2 regions of the Actinacidiphila sp. ITFR-21 genome follow, and region 2 is predicted to be linked to the other one. Evidence: riboswitches for the same ligand, from Rfam matches in the RefSeq annotation. Region 2 holds a riboswitch; the other holds the start of a gene.
What was found. Region 2 has a riboswitch for cobalamin ahead of RLT57_RS27005 (5-methyltetrahydropteroyltriglutamate--homocysteine S-methyltransferase). Riboswitches for the same ligand answer to the same signal wherever they lie in the genome.
Positions count from the first base shown of each region.

Region 1: another riboswitch for cobalamin. It lies ahead of RLT57_RS05115 (cobalamin biosynthesis protein); the one in region 2 lies ahead of RLT57_RS27005 (5-methyltetrahydropteroyltriglutamate--homocysteine S-methyltransferase).

Region 1 covers NZ_CP134605.1:1,130,656-1,134,054, reverse strand. Annotated here, with positions in the region: gene RLT57_RS05120 (cobyric acid synthase) at 1-947, opposite strand, end outside; gene RLT57_RS05115 (cobalamin biosynthesis protein) at 944-2,026, opposite strand; cobalamin riboswitch at 2,136-2,333, opposite strand; gene RLT57_RS05110 (class II aldolase/adducin family protein) at 2,606-3,253, shown strand.
Region 2 covers NZ_CP134605.1:6,047,027-6,050,425, forward strand. Annotated here, with positions in the region: gene RLT57_RS26995 (FG-GAP repeat domain-containing protein) at 1-257, opposite strand, end outside; gene RLT57_RS27000 (hypothetical protein) at 733-885, opposite strand; partial or broken gene RLT57_RS27005 (5-methyltetrahydropteroyltriglutamate--homocysteine S-methyltransferase) at 1,059-2,283, opposite strand; cobalamin riboswitch at 2,444-2,658, opposite strand; gene aceB (malate synthase A) at 2,805-3,399, opposite strand, start outside.

The DNA of each region.
Region 1 (3,399 bases), 4.9 Mb from region 2:
CACTCCAGCGCGCGGACCGTGCCGCGGGTGCCGGGCAGCACCACCAGGTCGGCGTCCGCCAGTTCGTCCGGGCGGTCCACGAACCGGACGACGACGCCCGGTTCGGCGGCGAGCGCGTCCGCGTCGGTGAAGTTGGACAGCAGCGGGACGGCGGCGACCGCGACCCGCAGTACCTCGGCGCCGTACGGCGCGCCGACCGCCGTCCCGCGGACCGCGCCGCGCGGCGAAACCCGCAGCCCGTCCTCCTCGTCGATGCCGAGGCCGTGGGTGTACGGCAGCACACCGAGCGTCGGGCGGCCGGTGAGGCCGCGCAGCATGTCCAGCCCCGGTTGCAGCAGGGCCGGGTCGCCGCGGAACTTGTTCACGACGTAACCGCAGATCAGCGCCTGGTCCTCGGCGGAGAGCAGGGCGGTGGTGCCGAAGAAGGAGGCGAAGACGCCGCCGCGGTCGATGTCGCCGACGACCAGGGTCGGCAGGGCCGCCCGGCGGGCCACGGCCATGTTCACGATGTCGGTGCGGCGCAGGTTGATCTCGGCCGGACTGCCGGCGCCCTCGCAGATCACCGCGTCGTAGCGCGCCCCCAGCTCTTCCAGGCAGCCCATCACGGTGTCCAGCAACTCCCGCTGCCGGCCGCCGTGGTAGCCGCGGGCGCTCAGCTCGCCGACCGCCTTGCCCAGCACGATCACCTGGCTGCTCCGGTCGCTGCCCGGCTTCAGCAGCACCGGGTTCATCAGCGCCGTCGGCTCCACCAGGGCCGCCCGCGCCTGCATCGCCTGCGCCCGGCCGATCTCGGCGCCGTCCCTGGTCACGAAGGAGTTCAGCGACATGTTCTGCCCCTTGAACGGGGCGACCCGCACCCCGCGGCGCACCAGGAACCGGCACAGCCCCGCGGTCAGCACGCTCTTGCCCGCGTCGCTCGTCGTCCCGGCGACCAGCAGCCCCTTCACCGCGCCGCCCGCCGCCCGGCGGGCCGCGGACCCGCGGCCGCCCTGCCGGCTGCCGCCGCCGCCCCCGTCCCGCCCGCGGCCACCGCGCCCGCTCTCGTCCCGCCCGCGGCCACCGCGCCCGGCCGCCCCGCGCCGCGCCGCCTCGGCGACCGGACGCCGGCCGCCGAGGCGGCGACCGAGACCGCGAGCGCGAGCGCGCCGACCCGCCGGGACAGCCGGATCGCGCGGGGGATGTCGGCGGCCGACGGCGGCGGGTACTGCGCGCCGAGCAGCGGGCGGTGCTCGGTACGGCCCGCGTAGGACAGGGTGCCGCCCAGGCGCAGCCGCAGCGCGCCGGCGAAGGCCGCTTCCACGGGGCCCGCGTTGGGGCTGGGGTGGGCCGCCGCGTCGCGGCGCCAGGTGCGCGCGGCCGAGCGGGGGTGGCCGCTGGCCAGCACCGCCAGGCAGGCGGTGAGGCGGGCGCCGGGGTAGCCGAGGACGTCGTCGAGCCGGGCGGCGGCCCAGCCGAAGCGCAGGAAGCGGGGGGACCTGTGGCCGACCATGGCGTCCAGGGTGTTGGCCGCGCGGAAGCCGACCACGCCGGGAACCCCGCCGAGGGCGCCCCACACCAGCGCGCCCACCACCGCGTCCGAGGTGTTCTCCGCGACCGACTCCACCACCGCCCGCGCGATCCCGGCCGCGTCCAGCGCCTGCGGGTCGCGCCCGCACAGGTGCGGCAGCCGGGCCCGCGCGGCGGCCAGATCGCCCGCCTCCAGCGCCGCGCCGACCGCCCGCGCCTCCCGCGCCAGCGACGTGCCGCCGAGCGCCGACCAGGTGGCCGCCGCTGCCAGCCCGGCCGACAGCGCCGCGGACGGCCGCACCGCGCGCCCGGCGAGCACGGCGGCGGTCACCGCGCCCCCGGCGCACAGCGCCGCGTACACCGCGCCGCTGCCCCGGTCGTCGCGCCACATCCGGCGCTCCAGTGCTCCCGCCAGCCGCCCGAACCCGGCGACCGGATGGCCGCGGCGCGGGTCGCCGGCGACGAGGTCGGCGAGGAAACCGAGCGTGGCGCCGTACGCGAACACGCGGTCGGTACGCATCGGTTCAGGCCGCCGTCACATCCGGGGCGACAGGACGGAGGGGCCGGTCGGGAAGGTGTACGCGCGTGCCGGGCATGGCAGAAGTCCTCACTCAGGGTCCGCGCCCTGGTTCGACGTGACCGGCGGTGAGAGTCTCCTGGCTCCCGGATCAACGCACTCCCGGTCTTCCAGCCGACGAGTCGGCCGTGACGCGGGGTTGGGAGTGCACTCCCCGGTGACAGTGGCGGGACCGCGCCGGATTCGCACCGGACTTCCTCTCCTGCCGCCGTATGGCTTCCGGCAGTTCACCACGCCTGTCAGGACCCGTCAACAGCCCTTGACCTGCGTGGACGCAATGTGGTGTGGTCCACACCCCGGTCCGCGCCGGGCGCCGCCCAGTGCCCGGGTACGTACCGGGGCGATCGTGCCGCCTGCCGGGACGGCCGCCCGCGGCGGCGGACCGGAGGGCGGGGCGGTGGCGAGGGGGCCGGGCGGCGGCGCCGGGCGGCCAGGGGCGGCGTGCGATGGCCGGTGGCGGCGTTCCACCGCGCATAATGCCTCTGCGGCAGCGGACACAGCCACGACCCAAGGGGGCCGACAGTGCGGGACGCGGTGGAGCAAGCCTGGTCGGACGTGGTGGAGACGGCCCGCCGGAGCGTCGCGGACGGCCTGGTCGTCGGCACCTCGGGCAATGTGTCGGCCCGGGTGGGCGACCTGGTGCTGATCACCCCGACCGGCGTCCCGTACCACCGCCTCGGCCCCGACGACGCGGTCGCCGTGGACCTCGACGGGCACCAGGTGCGCGGTGGGCTGCGGCCCAGCAGCGAACTCCCGACGCACCTGGCCGTCTACCGGGAGACACCGGCCCGCGCGATCGTGCACACCCACGCGCCCTACGCCACCGCCGTGTCCGCGCTGGTGGACAAGCTGCCCAACATCCACTACGCGGCCGGTGCGATGGGCGGCCAGATCCATGTCGCCCGCTACGAGCTCTACGGCACCGAGGAGCTCGCCCGCGCGGTGCTCAGGGCGCTGCGCGACCGCACCGGCTGCCTGATGCGCAACCACGGCACGCTGGTGTACGGCGACTCGCTCGACCAGGCGTACGACCACACCGCGCAGCTGGAGTGGATGTGCCGGGTGTGGCTGATGGCCCGGTCCGCCACCGACACCGGCTCCCCCCGCACTCTCTCCCAGCGCGACATGTCCCGGGCCACGGAGAAGCTCAAGGGCTACGGCCGGCCCTGAGGCCCCGGTACGGGCGTCGAGCCGCCCGGCATCCGCGGCGAGTGCCCCCGGCGCCGCCGCCCGCCCCGGCCCGGCCCCCGACTCCGCATCCGCGCCCTGCCCGGACCGCTGCCCCGGCCGGCCGGCGCCGCCGCGCCGGACACGGT
Region 2 (3,399 bases):
CCGTAGTCGTGGCACACGGCGAGGTCGAGCGTTCCGTCGCCGGTGATGTCGGCTGCCGCCCAGGCCACCGGCTGACTCATCCGTGCGATGACGTGCGGGGTCCAGCCCGGGTTCTCGTACCAGCGGACCACGCCCTCGGCCAGACCCGACGTCAGCAGCCCCGGACGGCCGGAGCCGTTGAGGTCGACCGCCTGGATCCAATACCCGTCGGTGAGGCCGTCCGCCAGCACTTCGCGCTCGAAGTACGGAACCTGCACTCCGGTTCTCCTCTTGGACATATATGTGCACGAACATAAAATGTCCCAGCAGAGATTACTCGGGGGCGGGCCGCGCGAATATGACTCACCTCACCTAATATCTATATAGACTTATAAGTTGATTTGTGATACAAAGTCGGGGGTCAGGGCATGATCCACCGCGATACGCCGGATCGTGAACGCGTCCCCGCGGTCCGGCGTTCCGGCAGGTCACGGCAATCCCCCGGGTCGTATGCCAGCGGCCCTGCCCGGCGCCCGGCGTCCGGCACCCGTCCGGGCCGCATGCGCGGCCCTGATTGAGCCAATCTCCGGACACCCTTGCCTCGATCTTTCGTGGCGCCCCCGCGCCCCCGCGCCCTCTCCGCGGTGACGGCTCAGGCCGTACGGCCCGGCGGACCGGACCTGCCCGCCGCCCCGCGCCGGCTCGCAGGACCGGGCCACACCTCCATCACCCGCCCGAGCCACCCCACGATCATCAGCGAGAACGCCGAAAGTCGGCGGCCTGCCGGCGGGAGCGTTCGGGTGAGGCGTGCTGGGCGTTGAACAGCAGGACGCTGGCCTGGCCGGCGGAACCCGCCGGGTACGAGGCCGTGGCGGCCGTCAAGGAGAGCTGCCGGGCGGTGGTCATCGCGCCCCCTTCTCGTCGAGGAAGACCTCACCGTAGGCGTCCAGCGCTTGTTGGAGGCGACCTGCGGTCCGGCGGACGAAGGCGGACTCCCCGGCGGAGAGCGGGTCGTCCACGGCGGAGAGGTTCTCGGCTACCTGCTCGGGGCGGGTGAAGCCGACCAGGACGGCCGCGTTGTCCGCCGGCCGGGTCGCGGGTGATCGGGGAGTCCGTACGGGAGGCGAGGTCGGCGCGGTTGGCGGCGATCTGCGCGGCGATGGCGCCGGTGCCCTCGGCCAGTCCCCCGGCCAGGGTGACGATCTCGGCGGTCTTCTGCCGGGCGAAGGCGAGCCAGCGGCGGACCCGCGGGTCGATGTCCTGTTCGGCCGCCGCGTCGAGCGGCACCTACAGGAGGGAGCAGGACGCGGCGACATCGACCCGGCCGGCCAGGCCGGGGAGGGTGGCGAGGACGGACAGCGACTTCTCGTAGCCGTTGATCCAGATGTTGCGGCCGTTGACGACGCCCGCGACGAGCCGCTTGCCGGGCAGGCCGCCGACGGCCGCGAGGTCGTCGAGGTTGGCGGCGGCGGCATCGGTGAAGTCGAGGGCGAGGCCCTCGACCGGGGCCTTCGCCAGGACCGCGAGCGCCTCGCCGAGCCGGTCGAAGTACGAGGCGACGAGCAGCTTGGGCCGGCTGCCGTGGCCGCCGAGCCCGCGGTAAGCGTGGGCGGTGGCGGCCAGCTCGGCCGGAGTGCGGTCCTGGACCAGCGCGGGCTCGTCGAGCTGGACCCACTCGGCGCCGGCGGCCCGCAGGTCGGCGAGCACCTCGGCGTAGACGGGCAGCAGCCGGTCCAGCAGGGTCAGCGGGTCGGAGTCCGGGTCGGCGCCGGGGGCGGGCTTGGCGAGGAGGAGATAGGCGACGGGGCCGACGAGCACCGGGCGGGCGGCATGACCGAGGGCGAGGGCCTCGGTCAGTTCGGCCACCTGCCGGGTCGAGTCGGCGGTGAAGTCGGTGTCGGGGCCGGTTTCGGGGACGAGGTAGTGGTAGTTGGTGTCGAACCACTTGGTCATCTCCAGCGGGGCCGCGTCCTGCGTACCGCGGGCCATCGCGAAGTAGCCGTCCAAGGCGTCCTTCCCGACCGCCGCGCGGTGCCGGGCCGGGATCGCGCCGACCATCACACTGGTGTCCCGCACATGGTCGTAGTACGAGAAGTCGCCGGTCGGCACCTCGTGGACACCGGCGCCCGCCAACTGCTCCCAGTTGGTCCTGCGCAGGCCGGCCGCCGTCTCCCGGAGGGCATCGGCGGTGACACGGCCCTTCCCGTAGCCCTCGACGGCCTTCTTCAGCCCCCGGTTCCGCCCCTGCCGGGGGTAGCCGTACACGGTGGCCCGTGCTGCCGCGGCTGCGGACTTCGCCGTCACGGAAATCTCCTTCGCGAGACATCTCCCTGGATCCCGGGGCGGGACGCGAGCGCGAAGGTATGACGAACCCGACGGAACGGCCGTGCGCCACGCACACGTTCGCCCGTTCGGTGGATACGCCGACCCGCCCACGAGGTCACCGGGACTCCGTACGCGATCGGTCGCGTACGGGCAACGGGCAGGTCTTCGGACTCGCGGGCACGTCCGCCCGAGGCGGACACCTACTGGCCGTCGCTTCCCGGGCCCCACGGGCCCAGTGCGTATGACGGCGGTCGTTCCCCCTCACCGCTGCGGGGCAGTCCCGGAATCCCACCGGGTTCCCTCTTGCGACTCCCCGCCTGGCGGACGGGGTGAACCGGCTGCTCCGCCAGGCTAGGGCGTGTCCGGCTCCCCGGTCACCTCCGCCCGTATCCCGGGACGCGGGTGGGGCCGGCGGGGTGGCCCGGGGCGGCGGGGTGGTCCCGGGCGGCGGCACGCAGCCGCGGGCTCCCGGCGGGGGCAGCCGGCGGGGGCAGCCGGGGTCAGGACCGTCCCTCCGGGAGCCGCACAAGGCGGGAGTAGGCGTGCGCGGTGAAGAAGGCCGGCAGCTCCCTCGCCAGGGCGGTCCGCTCGAACAGCGCGCGGACCTCGCCGAGGTCGACCCCGGGAGACTCCGCGCCGAGCACGGCGAGTTCGGCCGCCAGCACCTCCGCGACCTTCGCCCGGTCGACGACGCGGTGCCGCAGCCACTGCCAGATCTGCGCCCTGGCGATCTCGGCGGTGGCGGCGTCAGCCATCAGCCCGTACAGGGGGACCGCTCCCCGCCCGTCCAGCCAGGCGGCGAAGTAGCGCAGGGCGACCGCGACGGTGGTGCGGACGCCCTCCGCCGAGGGCGGGGCGCCGGCGCGCCGCACCGACAGCAGGTCCGCGGCGGTCACCGCGACGTCGGCGCGGGTGCGTCCGAGCTGGTGCGGACGCTCGCCGAGAACGCCGTCGAAGACCTCCCGGCAGACGGGGACGAGGCCGGGGTGGGCGACCCAGGAGCCGTCGAAGCCGTCCTCGGCCTCGCGTTCCTTGTCCAGCCGCACCTCGGTGAGGGCGGCGCGGTCGGTGTCGACGCTCCCGCCGGGCACATGG